Regions from separate parts of the Neobacillus sp. C211 genome, predicted to be linked through region 1. Evidence: a T-box and tRNA genes for the amino acid it is inferred to sense, from the RefSeq annotation. Region 1 holds a T-box; the other holds one or more tRNA genes.
The links. A T-box is a leader RNA that pairs with one kind of tRNA and senses whether it is charged. The one in region 1 lies ahead of leuS (leucine--tRNA ligase), so its partner is inferred to be a tRNA-Leu.

Region 1 (9,795 bases):
TTTGCATTGCCCATTGCGGACATCGCCCGGTTGAAGGTAATTTGATCGATAAATTGAAATAACGGATTGGCAATCCCGACAAAAACAAAGGGCGCTGCGTATAAAAGAATTTCTTTATAGATTTCCTTTAAAGAAATTTGGCTGGTCCCTTTATCATGTACAAGTAACTCGTCCAAATAGGGTTTTCTTTTATACCAATACCAAAATAAAACAACTAATCCTCCGATAGCACCGACAAATGCTGCAAAGGTGGCAACGCTAACTGCCGAAACAATAGTGCCATGTAAAAATTTCAGAACAACATAGGCTCCTGCAAGTGTAAAAATAATTCGTACGATTTGTTCAACAACCTGTGAAACAGCCGAAGGTCCCATTGATTGATGTCCCTGAAAGTAACCTCTGATTAAGCTCATAATTGGCACAACGATCAATGCAAAACTAACAGCCCGAATAACCGTAGTAACATTGGCCAGTTGTCCTTTACCAGGATGACTTAATTCAGCTAACATAGGTGCAGCGGAATACATCACTAAGAATGCCACAACCCCAGTCAACAACATAACCACTAGTCCCGATTTAAACAGCTTTCGGCCAACGGCATACTCTTCAAGTGCATTATATTTTGCAATGAATTTTGAAACAGCCAGCGGTACACCCGCCGTTGCAATACTAATAAAAATGGTATATGGGACATATGAAAATGAATAAAGCTGCGTCCCGTGTTTCCCAACAATTTGATAAAACGGAATAACATAAATTAATCCGATAACCTTAGATAGTATTGTTCCAAACGTTAAAATAAATGTTCCTCTTAAAAGCTTTGACTGCATAGAATCCCTTCCTACCCGAAGAAATACGTGCGCTTCTTCACAAATAATTCGACTTTTTTTGCACACTATTAGTAGTTTACAACTTCTTTCTCTCAGACGCTACTAACTTCCAAGTTAAATTTATGAAAAAAGGTCACATTCGTTTTATTTTGATGATAAATGTTTATAATGGAGTGACGGATTAAAGTAAAGTTGGTGGAAATATGGATTATGATGTAATTGTCATCGGCGGCGGACCTTCTGGGTTAATGGCGGCCATTGCAGCTGGTGAAAAAGGCGCAAAAGTACTATTAATTGATAAAGGAGACAAACTCGGCAGAAAGTTGGCTATTTCTGGAGGTGGTCGCTGTAATGTGACCAATCGCCTGCCAATCGAGGAAATCATCAAGCACCTGCCGGGGAACGGTAAGTTTTTATATAGTGCTTTTTCAATCTTTAGTAATGAAGATATTATTAAGTTCTTTGAAAAATTAGGTATCGAATTAAAGGAAGAGGACCACGGGCGGATGTTCCCCGTTTCCAATAAGGCTCAATCTGTCGTTGACGCCCTATTAAATCAGTTAGAAAAGCTTCGTGTCAGGATTTTCAAAAATAGCCCTGTAGAGGACCTTTTCTATGAAAATGGAACCGTTTCTGCCCTCTTGTTGAAAGATGGTCAAAAATTATCAGCTAAATCGATCGTGATTGCCGTTGGGGGAAAATCAGTTCCACATACCGGTTCAACTGGTGATGGGTATGCCTGGGCGAAGAAAGCCGGTCATACGATTACGGATTTATTTCCAACTGAAGTCCCAGTCACCTCGAGCGAACCTTTTATTAAAAATAAAGCCCTACAAGGTTTATCACTAAGAGACATTGACTTAAGTGTTTTGAATCCGAAAGGTAAGCCGATTATCTCGCACCGCATGGATATGATTTTTACCCATTTTGGAATCAGCGGACCTGCCGTGCTGCGCTGCAGTCAGTTCGTAGTCAAAGCTATGAAAAAGTGGAATTTAAAAGAAGTAACCATGAGCCTTGATGCCTTACCAGACAAAAAAGAGGAAGAAGTTTTTCAAGAAATTCTTGCACTTGTTAAAAGTGAGCCTAAGAAAAGCATTAAAAATACACTAAAAGGGCTAGTCCCTGAACGATATCTTCTTTTTCTATTAGAACATAATGGGATTGACCCATCTGAGCAAGGCGGCACGATTTCCAATGAAAAAATTCGTAGTTTTTCAAAGAGCTGCAAGCAATTCCTGATAAAAGTAAATGGCACCTTGCCTCTTGAAAAAGCTTTTGTCACTGGCGGCGGTGTGTCTGTTAAAGAAATCGAGCCACAAACGATGGGCTCAAAATTAATGAACGGTTTATATTTTTGCGGTGAAATCCTTGATGTACATGGTTATACAGGCGGGTATAATATTACCTCTGCCCTTGTAACTGGAAGATTAGCTGGTACCAATGCAGCCCTGTCTGCAAAAAACAAAAAGGTCTGACTATTTGTCAGGCCTTGTAAATTATCATCGCGGAAAAACAATAAATCTGCTCCTCTTCTTCTTCCTCCGGCATCGCTGCCACATTATATTTAATATCGAGCAGGCTTGTTTCATCTATCCCTCTTAAAAACCGATTCATTTCCTTTTCTAAATCCTTCTCATGCTCCCGATCAAACAATTTAACTTGTATCACTTTTCTCTCTCCCTCTCTTTTTTACTATCATTATTAACAACTTATCTGAATTTTAAAAATAAGCAGACTGAAAAATTAAGGTTATTTTAAGATTCAACTTGTAAACTCCTTTTTAGAAAGACAGTTTCACCTATAGAAAGGAGCATTAAAAATGGATAAAAAACAAAAAATCTCTTGGGGCGTTAGTTTTGGGAGTTTGGCATTAGTAGCTGGAATGGTATCCTATCTTGGTCTATCAAATGGCGATCAAGCGAGCAATCAAGTCTCACTTACTCAAGGGCAATACTCAAATAATAATTCTAATCAGCAATCACAGGATAGCTTTAATACACAACAACGTCCTGTCCATGGCAGCGGTTTTGATCAATCCTTTGATGACAGTAACTCATCGCAATACAATCAAAATGATGATTCTAGTGATCAGTACTCGAATAATAATGATCAATTCAACGGAAACAGTAATCAACAGGATCAATTTTCAAATGGCGGCGGACCTGAAATGGGACATCAAGGCGGCTATGACACGACTACAGGTGGAACCTGATGTTTACCTACCAGTTCCCCTCCATGAGTACTATTGTGAAAATCTCTATTAATCATGAGTTATTTGCCAACGATATGTTGCCCATCTACAAGCTATTTGAATTGATAGAGGATACGTGCAGCCGTTTCCGCTCCGATAGTGAACTATCAGGATTAAATCAACAAGTTGAAAAAGAAGTCATCGTTAGCAAAGAGATGTTTTCAATCTTATCAGACGCTCTTCGATTTTTTGAAGAAACGGAAGGTATTTTTAATCCTAGCATTCTATCGACGCTTGAAAACCACGGCTATTCAAAATCGATTGAAATGATAAAGGGGAAAGAGTTAGCAGTAACTCCCACTTCATCAATGGCTGCGATAAGTTCGCAACCTTTTATACTAAATGAAAGTAAACGGTCCGTAACCCTATTATCAAAAATCGATCTTGGGGGAATGGCCAAAGGCTGGGTGATTGATCGTGCCGCACTGCTTTTAGATAGGTTGAGCTATGGCTTTATCAACGTGGGTGGTGATATCCGCATTTTCGGCACGTTGCCACGACCATTAAATATCGGGATCGAGAGTCCATTTGCCGAACCAACGATGATTTCTTCGATTCAGGTTCAAAATGGGGCGCTTGCGACGTCCACAACCATGAAAAGAACATGGCGGATCAATGGAGAGTGGACGCATCATTTGATTGATACTCGAACAGGAAAACCTAGTAAAAGTAAGATTGTATCGGCAACAGTGACAGCCCCTACTGCTTTGGAAGCTGACGTTTGGGCAAAAACGGTTCTTTTACTTGGTAAACAGGCTGGTCAAGAGTGGATAAATAGAAAAGGTGTCCAGGCTGTGTTAATTACTAAAGACGGAGATATTTGGAGAGGAGGAGAGTAACTTGGAAATGTTTGAATGGTATATGATCCGCGCTACAGGTTTGGTAGCTTACCTTTTACTTTACTTGTCTGTCATCATTGGACTATACTCTCAAGTTCAGAAAAAGCGAAAACAAAAGGTCACTTCTTCCCTATTTTTGCATGAATCACTGTCTAATTGGGCCCTTTATCTTGTGGGTGGCCACGTTGGATTTTTACTAATCGATTCATATATCTCGTTACAATGGGTAGAGATACTCATTCCGTTTAATACGGACTATAAGCCCTTGCCAATGGCGCTTGGCACACTATCCCTTTATTTCTTAATTATGACGATCGTTACCTCCAAAGCACGAAAAAAAATAGGCTATCAAAAATGGCGGAAATTACATGCATTGAATCCGATTCTATATATATTCGTTACGATACATGGTTTATTAATTGGTACAGATATTCAAGGAGCCGTACTTGCTGCAGTCAATATCCTGCCGCTTATCCTTTTAGGAGGCATGTTGATGAGAGATAAACCTAAGGTTGAGGTCACTCACTAACAAAGAAAAGCACTTATTTTCATAAAAAAAAAACCGATTCCAACGTGGAATCGGTTATTCTGTATATTCTGTTTCCCCAGTCCATGCGAGCATGCCGCCAACCATATTTCTGACCTTATAGCCCTGTTCCTGTAGATAATAGCAAACATTCCCACTGCGGGCACTTGAGCGGCAAATAAAAATATATTCCTTATCCTTGTCAAAATAGTCGAGATTAGCAGGAATGTCGCCCATGCGAATATGCTTAGCCCCTGGTACCATCCCGAATACTACTTCTTCATTTTCCCTTACGTCTACAAGCTCAAGTTTTTCCCCTGCCTCAAGCTTCTTTTCTAATTCTTCTGGTGTAATCGTTTGAATTTCTTCCATCTAGTCCATCCCCTTCAGGAAAACAGCCCCAAGAAAGGGGCCGTTCTTTTAATTTGCTACAATATTAACAAGCTTTCCTGGAACTGTAATTACCTTGCGAATTGTTTTTCCTTCAATTTGTTCCTTTATATGCGCATCTTCCATCGCAATGCCTTCAAGTGACTCTTTGCTTGCATCTGTTGGTACCATAAGTTTTGTCTTTACTTTACCATTTACCTGGATGACAATTTCAACTTCTTCATCCACTAGTTTTGCCTCATCATATGCAGGCCATGCTTCGTAGGTTATCGTTTCACTGTGTCCCAACTTCTCCCAAAGCTCCTCAGCGATATGCGGGCAAACAGGTGCAAGCAATTTAACGAATCCTTCAATATACTCTTTTGGAAGTACAGTTGCCTTATAGGCTTCATTAATGAATACCATCATTTGTGAAATGGCCGTGTTAAACCTCAAACCTTCATAATCCTCAGTCACTTTTTTCACGGTTTGATGATACACTTTTTCCAAACTAGAGGTTTCTTCATTTGCTTGAATCTTTGGATTTAATTCTCCATTTTCCTCAACCAATAAACGCCAGATCCGATCTAAGAAGCGGCGGGAACCATCCAACCCATTGGTCGACCAAGCAATCGATGCATCAAGCGGTCCCATGAACATTTCATACAAGCGAAGGGTATCAGCACCGTGGCTGCCAACGATATCATCAGGGTTTACTACATTCCCTTTTGATTTACTCATTTTTTCATTTCCTTCGCCTAAAATCATTCCTTGGTTAAATAGCTTTTGGAATGGTTCTTTGGTAGGGACCACACCGATATCATACAAGAATTTGTGCCAGAAACGCGCATAAAGTAAATGTAATACCGCATGTTCGGCACCGCCAATGTAGATATCAACAGGAAGCCAATGATTTAACTTTTCCTGTGAAGCAAGTGCTTGATCATTTTTCGGATCAATATAACGTAAATAATACCAGCAGCTGCCTGCCCATTGTGGCATTGTGTTCGTTTCGCGGCGTCCCTTTTTACCTGTTTCCGGATCCACAACATTCACGAAATCAGAAATAACTGCAAGTGGTGATTCTCCTGTCCCTGAAGGACGAATTTCAGTGGTTTTTGGTAACATCAGTGGAAGCTGGTCTTCCGGAACTGCTGTCATTGAACCATCTTCCCAATGGATAATCGGAATTGGTTCACCCCAATAACGTTGTCGGCTGAACAACCAATCTCTTAGGCGGAAGGTTACTTTCTTCGTTCCTATCCCTTTTTCTTCTAACCAAGCAATCATTTTTTGAATGCCTTCCGTTTTATCCAAGCCATTTAAAAATTCAGAGTTAATATGTTCACCATCGCCTGTGTAGGCTTCTTTGTCAATATCACCACCAGCGACAACTGCTTTAATAGGAAGGTTAAATTCTTTTGCGAATTCATAGTCACGCTCGTCGTGTGCAGGAACCGCCATAATCGCACCAGTTCCATAGCTTACTAACACATAATCAGCAATCCAAATTGGCATTTTCTCCCCATTGGCAGGATTGATGGCATAGGCGCCAGTAAATACGCCTGTTTTCTCTTTGGCAAGATCCGTACGTTCTAAATCGCTCTTCGTTTTAACTTTGTCTAAATAGGCGTCAACCGCAGCACGCTGTTCAGCTGCTGTTATTTTTTCAACAAAGGAATGTTCAGGTGCAAGCACGGCATACGTAGCACCAAATAAAGTATCAGGGCGAGTAGTGAAGACAGTGAATGTCTCCTCATGTCCTTCGATTGAGAAGGTAACTTCCGCACCTTCTGAACGGCCGATCCAGTTGCGCTGCATTTCCTTCAAGCTTTCAGGCCAATCAAGTTCTTCAAGGTCTTCCAGTAAACGGTCACCGTATGCGGTGATTCTTAACATCCACTGCTTCATCGGACGACGTTCAACTGGGTGCCCGCCGCGTTCACTTTTGCCATCAATGACCTCTTCATTTGCTAGTACCGTTCCAAGTGCAGGGCACCAGTTTACCGCTACTTCATCAATGTAAGCTAGGCCTTTTTCAAATAGTTTTAAGAAAATCCATTGGGTCCATTTGTAGTATTCAGGGTCAGTCGTATTGACTTCACGATCCCAATCATACGAGAATCCTAATGATTTAATTTGCCGGCGGAATGTATTGATATTCTGTTTTGTAAATTCCGCTGGATCGTTACCCGTATCCAATGCGTATTGTTCCGCTGGTAGGCCGAACGCATCCCAGCCCATTGGATGAAGAACATTGTATCCCTGCATCCGCTTTAAGCGGGAAAGAATGTCGGTTGCTGTGTAGCCTTCAGGGTGTCCAACGTGCAGTCCTGCCCCTGACGGATATGGAAACATATCTAAAGCGTAAAATTTTCTTTTATCAAATTCTTCGCTTGTTTTAAATGTTTTTTCTTCTTCCCATTTCTTTTGCCACTTTTGTTCGATTTGATTATGGTCGAAACTCATAATGCTCTTCCTCCTAAAAAAAAATAAAAAACCCCTCATCCCAAAAAGGGACGAGAGGATTGTATGTATCTTCCCGCGGTACCACCCACATTAGTGCTGACTGCACTCGCTTCATTCATCCTTAACGCGGAAAACGGCAAGCCTTACTATTCCTTCACGCTTGCAACTCAAAGGCGAGTTCATGATGTACCCGGTTGACTTCCACCAGCCGTCAACTCTCTATTTGCGGGTATGAATCATTACTACTCCTGATCACTGTCTTTTCAATATTAATATAAAGTATTACGGTTATTGTATTAAATTTTCAGTAAGTATGCAACCCAAACAATCGCCTAGATACATGATAGACAAAATTTCTACCTTTTAAACAAAAAAACAGTGGGAGCATATGAACCCCCACCGTCCTCCCCACACGGACAAATCCTATATTTGTCCATGGATGGTGCCTGACACCATTTTCGTTTTTAAACTTCGATCATATAGTAATGTTGTTATGATTGCGATTAGGAATAACACAATCAAAACTATGAATAGTGCTGACATGTTATACTTGTCGACGATCATTCCTCCCATTAAGGGTCCAACCATTCTTCCACCTGTTGCTGTACTGTTGACGATTCCTTGGTAGAAGCCTTCACGGCCCTTTGGGGCTAAGTCGAAAGCAACTGTAGGCACAGCCGGCCAGATGAACATTTCACCGATTGTTAGGATGATCATCCCGACAAGAAATCCTGAGAACACCGTTGCCTTCCCTGCGACTAAAAATGAAACAATAAAAATACCAATGCCAATAATCATTTGTAGTTTGAGTGAGGCGGTTAGATGTTTCAACACACTATTTAAAAGCGGTTGACCAACGACAATGAGGGCTCCGTTTATCGACCATAATAAACTATATTGCGTTAAAGAGATATGGATTTCCTGTGTATAAGACGCAATCGTCGTTGGCCATTGTACATAGGCCACCCAGCACAGCAAATAACCTGTGCACAGTATCAATAAGGCATACAGATTTTTTCTGTTCGTAACGGTTGGAACATTTATATCGATCGTTCCTGGTTTTCCTGAATCCACTAAGATTCCCTTATAGCCAAATACCGCTATGAGTAAAAAGAGGACATACATGACTGTATTTGCAAGGAAAATTAGTTGAAAGGAATGAGCTGCAACAATCCCTCCAAGAGATGCACCCAAGGCTACTCCAAGGTTTTGGGCAACATAAATGGCGTTAAAGGCTTTACGCCCGCCTTCTTTCCAAACTGATCCTGCCATGGCATACATCGATGGAAAAATAATTCCCGTACCAAATCCAATTATGATTTGGAAGACAATATATGCTAGCCAGCCGTGCCAGAATGTTAAGCCAACAAGGGCTGCAAGCGTAATACTAATTCCTAAAATAATAGATTTGTAACCGCCAATTTTATCGAATAGGCTTCCGCCATAAAGGTTTCCGATCACACTAGCGGCGGAATTTAACATTAAAACAATTCCAGCTACGGATAAGGACTTCCCTAAATGGTCGTGAATATAGATTGTATTTAAAGGCCATAAAAATGAAGAGCCTGTTACATTAACGATCATTCCAATTATTAAGAGCCATAAGGCACGTGGCATAAAAAAACGCCCCTTCACATTTCACTTTTCAATTTCCAAAGATTTATTCTAATGCTTTTTCAAGTGGGGTGCAATTCTTTTTCTTTTCCATATAAAGGAGGCTATGATACGGCGTATAAGATAGAAAATTCGTGAAATCTGGAATAACTCTGTAGATTCTAAAGCTGATTCCGCCAAACAGGGACGGGATGCCGCCAACTTTTGAAATTATTCCGCCAAACTACGATTCGATTCCGCCAAGCTTGCCATTTATTCCACTAAATCCACGTTTATTCCGCCAAACCCTTTTTAAGTTACCTTTTTTATGACTATTATCGACTAGGACTCTATATGTTTTAGGATCAGCTCACTTCTTTGGGATTCCGCCAAACTGGGCCGGAATTCCGCCAAATCTCGAACTTATTCCGCCAAACTCCGTTTTGATTCCGCCATCCGTTCCATTTATTCCGCCAAATCCACGTTTATTCCGCCAAACCCTATAATTCAATTCCGACATTACTTGAATCGATAATTCCTCCCACACTTAAAATGCTTCTATTTTCAGCAAAGCTCTTAGCGGGAAATAGAAAGGCAAGGATTATACTGACAATCAATATGTATTTATTCATATAATTACTTCCTTTCACCACAAGGTAAAGAATGTGAACTCGTTCACATAAAATTCAAAAAAGTATGTACGCGAGCCATGCTTATTCCGTGATATCTAAAAAAAGGAATATTTTGAGATAAATTTTGTTAATCCATACCTTATTTAAACCATGATATGAATGGTCAAACTGTGACGGCACATCACAAATTATACAACACTTGTTACCAAATTATGAACGAGGTTTTCCTTCTATTTTCAAGGTGCTTTTGTTGAAAAATTAGTATTTCAAGTGATTTCAACAC
Region 2 (9,795 bases), on a different contig from region 1:
GCCCTTGTTCAACGATATCAAGAAGTACTTTGCCGCTTGCATCCACCACCACTTTTGCCCCTTGCTTTTTTGCGATTTTTGTAAGCTTTGAATAAAAATCACTAGGCAGCGAGCTTGGAATGCTTCCAGCTAGTACAAGAACATCGTCATTTTGTAAGCTTTCTACTTGTTTGATAAGCTGCCTGACTTGGTCATTGCTAACCTCAGGGCCTTGCCCGTTAATCTCTGTTTCTGTTTCATCTGTTTTCAATTTGATATTAATACGGGAATCACCATTTACATGAATAAAATTTGTGGAAATGCCCTCTTCATTTAAAAATTCTTCGACATATGAACCTGTAAATCCACCAATAAACCCAAGGGCTTTACTTTCAACTCCCGCACGTTTTAAAACCCGGGAAACGTTAATACCTTTCCCACCTGGATATTTTACATCTAATGACATTCGATTTAATTCACCTAATTGAAAATCTTGTACATGTACGACGTAATCGACAGATGGATTTAATGTGCACGTATAAATCATCATTTCACAACCTTCATTATTGTTTTTCTTATTGAGTCATTTTAGAAAATTTCAGTAGCTAAGAAATGACCTTAAAAGTGACGGTGTTTGAAATCAATCTCATACCTTTAAAATTTGTTATATATAGGTATTGCCCTTTTTCGTTGAATGTTTTTGATTGTTTTTGATTGTTTTTAAAGTATTTTTCTAGATATTAACTATCCTAATTTCACATATGTATTCATAAACAAATGTCTTCAACGCCTAAATCTCGATAACAATAGATTCATCAAGTATCTGTTTTTTTTAAAATTCCCTATGTTTGCACAGTTTTTAGACCCTAAAAACAGCATCTCCCTTTTAAAGCTTTCCATTAAACTTATTCTTCCAGAGAAATCACTTCAATTTCTATAATTAAATTCTATCGAAGAGATTAACAAAAATCAATCACTTTCATTCAGAATCTTTCAAAAACATCCAAAATCTTTCAAAGTCCTATACTTTAAAAAGTTAAACTATTAATTCTTCAGTTTTTTACATTTAGTGACATTCCTCCTGTCCTAACTTATAGAAAATTAAGAATATCGGAAAATAATAGGATCGCTGCCAACCCAGCGGTAATATTAACTGATGTTGTATAGAGTATGTAGAATGAGAAGCGGATAAAAAACGGTCGTAATCGAAAAATTCGAATATATATTTTTCTTTAAATATTCATAGTTTTCGTATAAAATAACTTTTATGGCAAAAGCTCTGACAAAACCCTTGCCAAATTTAGTTTGAAAGCCAGAGGAAAAAAGTTATGAATCCTGAAAAAAGTTGGGAGAAAAGTTGGAGTAATCAACTAATTATAGGTTTAACAGCATATTTAAAGAAAATGAGGGGCGAAGCTACAAAAGATGACAGAATTGATTATATTGATTCTCTTATTTCAGCTACAGGTGGACTCATTGCTATAATCATCATTGGTTTAGTAGCGGTTAATTTAGGATATCCCATGACCTTGGGTCCTCTTGGTGCAAGTTGTCTGCTTGTATTTTGTGCTCATAAAGGTCAACTGTCTCAACCTCGCCACGTTTTTGGAGGACATTTATTTTCTACCACTATAGCACTTATCACTTGGAGTATATTAGGTAAGAGTCTATTCACTATTGGCCTAGTATTAGCTATCGTACTAATTTTAATGATCCTTACCAAAACGCTTCACCCTCCTGCAGCTGCTAGTGCTTTTGTGGCTGTTAACTCCCAAGCAGGATGGGGATTCCTTATTTCGGTTGTAATGGGTACTTTCCTATTAATTATTATATCAATCATCTATAATAACTTGTTTCAAACAAGACAATACCCACAGCGCTGGTTGTAAAACTAAGAAACTATAGAAGCTAACAAAACTAATCAAACGCCCTATATCGCTTATAAGGCGTTTTTATATGTTCATAAACCCAACCCTTATCCTCGTGTGAAACAGGTGCGTCAGATTTGAACTTATTCGTAGACGGTTTTTAGGGCAACGAAAAAAGCGTCCCTACCTTAGCAGGAACGCTTAAACGTTGATATGACGAGCATTCTCGTTTTTCTTTCGTATACAAATTGATACCGGTGATCGGGGTCGAACCGATACTCCTCACGGAACACGATTTTGAGTCGTGCGCGTCTGCCAATTCCGCCACACCGGCGTAACTATAGGCTTGCTATACTTTTAGGTCATTGCTAATCATGTTATTGTCCATATGATTCTTAACTACCTCAATGCATATTATTATACCCCCAATAGACTTATAGTCAAGGTGAAATAAAATATTATGATTTCAAGGGAATGATTGTCCGTTTTTTTAGGTGAAAGCCCGCATCCTTTGCACTTCTACGATATCGAGATTGGCAGGGTAAAGCGAATCGCCAATTTTCAAATTTGAGGGCATTTTTTGAGCGTAAATGTCAAAAAACGCCTTCAAATTTCATTTTTGAAGGCGTTTTTTGCATTTTCGAGTGATTTTCTAGCTATTTTTGTGCGAAGGCGATTTCTTTCTTAGGTTAATGTATTTAAAGAAATGTTAAGAATTGATCCTTCCTCAATAGATATTTCATTTGTATACCTGGCTATTTTTTATTCCTCCTTGTTACATGACAAATGATTCATTTCAAAAGTAGCTGTAATTTTCAGATTCCTTTGTTTATAGATAATAATCTTTTATTTAATCTAGGAGTATACATGATCAAGAATCCAGAACGCCCAAACGTGTATAGAATAAAAGCCAGCCATAGGCCATGATTATGCCAGATAGGTGTTGCCGTAATTTGTATAAGGATATAGACGATCATTGCGTAAATCATAGAGTTTCGAACGGGAGCAATTTCAGTTGCACCTGTGAAGGCACCATAAATGACAAGGCCAAAACACGCTGCAAACGGGTAAAGAATAAGCCATGTTCCATATGTAGTTGAAAGTTCGATTACACTTGGTAGATTGGTAAAAAGCGCAATAATTTGTTTTTGAAATAATCCATATATACAAGCTATCACAAAAGCCATAATCACCGACCATTGTTTTGATAAAGTAAGTGTTTGTTTATATAAATCCTTGTCGTTTGCTCCTACCGCTTTGCCGACGAGAATACTCGTAGCGTTAGCAAACCCCTCAAAGAAATAAGCCATTATATAATGGATTTGAAAAAGAACAGCATTGGCCGCTAAAAAGTTTGTTCCAAACGAAGCACCCTTTGCTGTAAACATATTAAAAACAACTAATAAACAAATCGTTCGAATAAACAAATCCTTATTAACGTTAAACATCTTTTTCATAGACTGTGTATCTATAACTTCATGAAAGGATGGTAACCTCCATTCAAACGGAGATGCCTTCTTCACAATGACCATCCCTAATAAAAAGGCAGTCACTTCAGCAATCAAAGCGGCAGCAGCGACCCCTTTTACAGCAAAAGAAAAGACATGGACAAAAAGAATGGCCAAAATCATATTCAAAACATTCATTAACACCTGTAAGCATAAAGATTCTTTAATCTTTGCCATCCCCATTAGCCAGCCAAGGATAACATAGTTCAGCAATGTAAAGGGTGCTCCCCAAATTCTAATTCGAAAATATTCAGCTGCAAACTGACTGACATCAGAATCATTTGAAAACAATATCAAAGCTACATATTCAATCGGCCATTGTAAGAGAATAAAACACACCCCAACCACAATAGCTAATAAAAATGGACGCGATAAAGCAAGTATTCCTTGGGCTTGATCGCTTGCTCCATTCGCTTGTGCGGCAAAAGCAGATGTACTCACCCGTAAAAAACCGAATACCCAATACAAAGTATTAAAAATAAGAGTCCCGACAGCAACTCCTCCAATATATGCCGCATCGGGAAGCTGCCCTACAACGGCTGTGTCTACAGCACCTAACAAGGGCGTTGTCATCGTCGAGATCGTTAGGGGAATCGCCAAGGTGAGGTACGCACGATGATTCATTAGGAATTTCCTCCTCCTATCCATTCAAATAGAACAATAGCCCCGATTATGCAAATGAAATCGAGGCATTCGAAAAGTGTATATACTGTTTAAATTAAGCACGTCTAACCGAACGAAAACGTGGGTGCTCAGCCAGCATGGAATCTCTCATCTCATTTACTACAGGATGTTCTGAAGTAAAAAACTGTGATTTTTCATCATAAAGCTCGACCAATTTTCCTTTTTCTAGTACACCTAATCTATCACTAATCGTATAGGCAGCTTTAATATCATGGGTAATAAAGAGAAATGATAACCCGAAATCTGCTTTTAACTCCTTGAGTAATTCTAAAATAAGGGTTTGATTCACCATATCTAGACTACTGACAGATTCGTCTAAGACAATCAGCTTTGGCTTGAGTGAGATAGCTCTTGCAATATTGATTCTTTGCAATTGCCCACCGCTAAATTGATTAGGGTATTTTTTTAAGTCCTCTTCACTTAGCCCTACCCTTTCTAATAAATCAATAACGGTTCGTTTTTGCTCAGCTATTGTTAGCTTTTCATAGTTTTCTAGCGGCTCTGTAATAATTCGTTCAGCCGTCATTCGAGGGTTAACCGATGAGTATGAGTCCTGAAATACAGCTTGAAGATCACGACGAATTTTTTGACGACTATGCTTATCTGCGTTATAAATATCATGCCCTTGAAACAGAACCTGTCCACATTGCGGCCGTTCCAGACCCAGAATCACTCTTCCTAAGGTACTTTTTCCAGCTCCGCTCGTACCAAGCAAACCTAAACAGGTTCCTTCCTCAATAGAGAGAGAAATGTCGGAAAGTATTTTTTTAGAACGATCTTTCCAGTTAAAAAACGTTGGAGATCCATAGCTATGGGTTACTTCATTTACTTGTAATAAACTCATTTTTTCACCCCTTATAAATGCCTAGGTCACGCCAAATGGATGACAGGTTTATCAAAATGTACTATTGACCGTGCATTTAAAAGTTTTTTTGTATACTCATGTTGTGGCTCATCAAATAGTTGGAATACACCCGCTTTTTCTACTATTCGACCATTTTGCATAACGGCAACTTCATCAGCCATTTCAGAAATGACACCGAGATCATGGGATATTAATAATATGGCTGAACCATATTCAGAACGAATTTTATCTAAGTGGTACAGCACTTTCTTTTGATTATTTACATCAAGAGCAGTTGTGGGTTCATCGGCAATAATGACGGCTGGATGTAAGCAAGCTGCAATAGCAATCATCACCCGTTGAAGCATACCACCACTCAATTGAGAAGGAAAGTATTTTAATAGTTTAACAGGATCTGGTAAGTTCACATGATGCATCGCCTCAATGGCAAGCTCTTTTGCTTGTTTTTTATTCCATTGTGTATGCGATCGAATGGTTTCAATAAATTGGTGGCCAATTGTAAAAACAGGCGTAAATGCATTCATCGGATTTTGCATAATAAAAGCGATATCCTTACCACGAATCATACGCATTTCTTTCTCTCCTAAACCGTTCAATTCGCGTCCTTTTAATACGATACTGCCTTCAATCGTTGTCGTTTTCCGATTGAGAAGCTGAAGAATGGACATACTCGTAACGGTTTTACCGCATCCACTTTCCCCAACAAGACCCAGTACCTCCCCACGCTTCAGTTCAAAATTGATATTCTCAACAAGTGTGGTAGCACCAGTTTTTGTTTTTACCTGTACATGTAAATCTCTCACTTGTAACACATACGATTGTTCTGTACCCAACATTCTCATTCCTTTTTATGATCGACGTTTGACACCGTAACGTTCGGATAATGCTTCGCCCAATAAATTGAAGTTCACAATTACGAGCATAATCATCAAACCTGGAAAAAGCATTAATTCAGGATTCGTCCGAATATACGACTTTCCTTCGTGAATCATCGCTCCCCATTCAGCTGTAGGCGGTTGTACTCCTAAACCAAGAAACGACATGGCGGATATATCCATGATGGCCCAACCCATTTCTAATGTACCCATGACCACAAGTGGAGGGAGTACATTTGGGACAATATGATTTTTAATAATCTTCCATTGCGATGAGCCGCTTATTTTCGCCGCTGCAATAAAGTTTTGTTCCTTCAGACTTAGAACCATTCCTCGGAACATTCTCGCGTAATATACCCATTGCACAAGCATCAGCGCTAAAATGACCTGCGAAAGTCCAGGACCGAAAATACCAACCAGTCCAAGTATAAGGATAAGACTAGGAAAAGCCATCACACCATCACAAAATCTCATCAAAACCTGATCCACCCAGCCGCCTTTATATCCAGAAAAGGTTCCAATTATTAAACCAATCGTTAAAGATGAAATGAAAATGAGCATGGCAAAGCCTAAAGATATTCGTCCCCCATATAAAAGGCGTGATAAGTTACATCTTCCTAAATGATCCGTTCCTAATGGGAATTCCCAGGAGGGAGGCTGTAGTTTATAAACTAAATTGACCGCAATCGGATCATTGGGTGCGATCCAGGGAGCCAATAACGTGACGATAAAAAGAATCCCTAAAACAATAGTACATATAGGAATCACTTTTTGACTTATAAATATCCTGCGTATACTGGTTATCATCGTTGTTGCCCTTCTTTCCTGGATATGCGCGGGTCAATAAACATTTGAATCAAATCCACCATTAGGTTGCTAAATATAAATAAACTAGCGGCTATTAGTACATAGCATTGAATGATAGGTATGTCACGGTTAAAAATCGCTTCAATAAAATAACGTCCAAATCCAGGCCAAGAAAAAACGGTCTCCACGATAATCGTTCCTGTCAGCAGTTTCCCAAGATTCATCCCCAGACCAGTAATCATCGGGGAAATGGCAATTCTTAAGACATGCTTGGCCATAATGGTTTTTTCTTTTATCCCCCTTGTCCTTGCAAATAGCACATAGGGCTCTTGTAAATTTTCAAGAATACTAGCACGCAACAATCTTGTGTACATCGCTATTAAAGGAAGAGCAAGCGTAATGGAAGGCAATACAAGATGTTGCCATGTTCCAAACCCTTCAACTGGGAAAAGATCCAATTTTACAGAAAAGAAAAAAATCAATAAATAACCTAGCCAAAAAGAAGGAATGGATGCCCCGAAAAAGGAAAGTATGCGACTGAAATGATCAATCGCGCTGTTTTTCTTTACTCCTGCTAGAAAGCCAAGAGGGACACTGACAAGCACCGCGATGAATAAACTCCCTAGCGCTAGCTGGAGGGTTGCTGGAATTCGGTAGATCACCTCGTCCCAAACGGGCTTATTCGAAACATAAGATATGCCAAAATCAAGTTGGCATATCTTCATAATAGAGTTTACATATTGAATGAAGAATGGTTGATCTAAACCAAATTCATGTCTTTTCTGGGCCAAAATCTGATCGGTCGGTTCGATATGTGCTGCTGTTAAATAAGCCTCAGCCGGATCCACCGGTGAAAAGTGAATCATTCCAGTTGTTAGAAGTGCGGCAAAAAGAAAAACCGGGATAATGGACATTATTCGTTTTATAATATAATTGCCCATAATAGCCTCCTACCTGCTTACTGCTCGATGATAATTCCTGTAAATGGATTTTCGTCACGATTCGCAGAGAAATTGAAGTTCTTGACATCTTTTTGATAAATCGCTGTTTTCTTAATATAAGAGATAGGAAGAATTGCTCCTTGGTCCTGCAGTGATGTTAATATAGATGTGTACAGCTGTTGACGTTCATTTTCGTCTGTTGTCTGAGGAACCCGGGCCATTTGTTGAAGTAATTCCGCTTTGTTTGGATAGGCTGAAATGGCTTCATTAAATCCAAATCCTTCTTTTGCCACAATGTTTATAAATGTATGCGGATCATATGGAGCACCGTAGTTACTAAAGAAATTAATATCAAACTTATTATCTTTAAATCTTTGAACTTGAACAGCAAGCTCTACCCCAACAATATTTAATTTCACACCAATGGCAGCCCATTCTGATTGTAGCGTTTCTGCCATTGCTTTTTGAATAGATTCTGCTGAATCGTACATCATTTCAATTTCAAGTGGCTGTCCATTTTTTTCCCGAACCGTTTTCCCCTTAGGAAGTGTCCAGCCTGCTTCGTCTAATAACGCTTCTGCTTTCTTAACATCATATCCAATCTTCTTAACATCAATTTCGGAAGTATAAGGCAAGTTTGTCGGTAAAATAAAATCTGCTGCTTCTTCTAGTCCAGAAGTGATTCCTTTCACCATTGCCTCTTTATTAAATCCATAATGTAACGCTTGGCGAACACGTACATCGGAAAGCTGTTCTCTGTTTGTATTCATAACAAGCTGTCTTGTCGCGACTGGCTCAGAAATGCTAGTTTCATATTTATCAGTTGATTCTAATTGTTTGAAAGCGTCTAAACTGATCACACCTTCTCCGTAAATTAAATCTAGCTCACCTTTTTCAAACGCTAGTACTCTCGTTTCTGCATCAGGAATGACTTTCACTTGAATTTTTTCTACTTTTGGAAGCTCACCCCAATAGTTTTCGTTTCGTTTGAAAATCGCATATTCATCCGCTTTATACTCTTCCAAAATCCATGGGCCTGTACCAACTGGTTTCACAATTCCTTTTGAGGTATCACCATTTTCAGGGAATCCAGCTTCACCTAAGAAACGAACAGGTCGAACAACAGCTAACTCCTGAATCGTTGGATAATAGGCTTCAGTTAATGTCATTTTAAACGTATTTTCGTCGATAACTTCTATATTTTTAATTTTAGAAAGGAAACCCAACCAACTATGTAATTCCATGTGATTCAAAATTGTATCAAAATTCTTTTTCACAATTTCTGCATTAAAACTTGTTCCATCAGAAAATTTCACATCTTTACGCAGATGAAATGTATATACTTTTCCGTCTTCAGAAATTTCCCATGACTCAGCAAGATGCGGTTTTAGCTCTCCTCCAACTCCGTAACTTACTAACGGTTCATATACCATTGACTGAGCAAATAATTGTGAAGGATTATAAACATGGGGATTCATTTCGCCCACATCCCTCGCCCAAGCGATCGTAAGCATATTATCTTTTACATTCTTTGACGTTGTATCCTTATCACTAGCATTTGTACAACCAAGTGATACTGATGATAATAAAAAAATAAAAATAAATGTTAATAAAATATTCCGACGATTAATTGCATAAAACATATAACTTCCTCCCAATTGATGTTGATAATCATTTTCAATTGTAAGAGCATTACATAGTCTTGTCAATGTAATGTTGGCTATTTTATTTTTTTAAACCCACTAGCTCCCATAGATAAAATTAATTTAAATAGTCAGTAAGCTGTTGAGGCAAACACAGCTTTCGCATTAATTCTTTATGCCGTGTACTTTCTAACTGTTCAGGTTGAATGACGGGATCTCGGAGTAAGTACTCCGCCTTCATCAAGCTTCCTAAAAACGCTTTTTCTGCCATACTCATCCCTCTTCACCTGCCGTAAGGTCAAGTTTAAATCCACTTGAAATTACTCTTCCGGCAGGAAAGGATTCGGTTGATTGCCTATGCTTTGGTGCAGAATTTTGACTCTCATAAAAAGAATCAATTTCTTCTACGGTCAGTAAGGAGTCATTTACCCAGTTTTTCAAAATCACAACCACATAACTCAGCCTTCGCTTGTTGTTGGCACAGGCAATTTTCATCGCTTTTAAAATCACCTCTTTCGGCTGTAAAAAGCTAGAATCCTCTAACCAAACGAACAGCTGCTCTTTCGCATTCATGTTCGAAAAACCAAATCCATTGTCGTCCCAAAACTCAATAATTTCTTTTACA

Region 2: it encodes a tRNA-Leu, which carries the amino acid that the T-box ahead of leuS (leucine--tRNA ligase) is inferred to sense. The anticodon was not compared.

Annotation. Positions count from the first base shown of each region.
Region 1 is NZ_JBPXRO010000032.1:13,258-23,052, forward strand. Features, by position in the region: gene ACSU6B_RS23550 (putative polysaccharide biosynthesis protein) at 1-830, opposite strand, end outside; gene ACSU6B_RS23555 (NAD(P)/FAD-dependent oxidoreductase) at 1,034-2,308, shown strand; gene ACSU6B_RS23560 (sporulation protein Cse60) at 2,316-2,501, opposite strand; gene ACSU6B_RS23565 (hypothetical protein) at 2,653-3,045, shown strand; gene ACSU6B_RS23570 (FAD:protein FMN transferase) at 3,045-3,923, shown strand; gene ACSU6B_RS23575 (ferric reductase-like transmembrane domain-containing protein) at 3,931-4,452, shown strand; gene ACSU6B_RS23580 (rhodanese-like domain-containing protein) at 4,507-4,821, opposite strand; gene leuS (leucine--tRNA ligase) at 4,870-7,287, opposite strand; T-box leader at 7,331-7,552, opposite strand; gene ACSU6B_RS23590 (MDR family MFS transporter) at 7,711-8,904, opposite strand; gene ACSU6B_RS23595 (hypothetical protein) at 9,251-9,427, opposite strand.
Region 2 is NZ_JBPXRO010000026.1:43,267-53,061, forward strand. Features, by position in the region: gene pfkB (1-phosphofructokinase) at 1-526, opposite strand, end outside; gene ACSU6B_RS21360 (HPP family protein) at 1,308-1,868, shown strand; tRNA gene ACSU6B_RS21365 (tRNA-Leu) at 2,100-2,181, opposite strand; gene ACSU6B_RS21370 (MATE family efflux transporter) at 2,663-3,979, opposite strand; gene nikE (nickel import ATP-binding protein NikE) at 4,074-4,883, opposite strand; gene nikD (nickel import ATP-binding protein NikD) at 4,910-5,737, opposite strand; gene nikC (nickel ABC transporter permease subunit NikC) at 5,753-6,586, opposite strand; gene nikB (nickel ABC transporter permease subunit NikB) at 6,583-7,527, opposite strand; gene nikA (nickel ABC transporter substrate-binding protein) at 7,545-9,170, opposite strand; gene ACSU6B_RS21400 (hypothetical protein) at 9,289-9,441, opposite strand; gene ACSU6B_RS21405 (DnaD domain protein) at 9,444-9,743, opposite strand.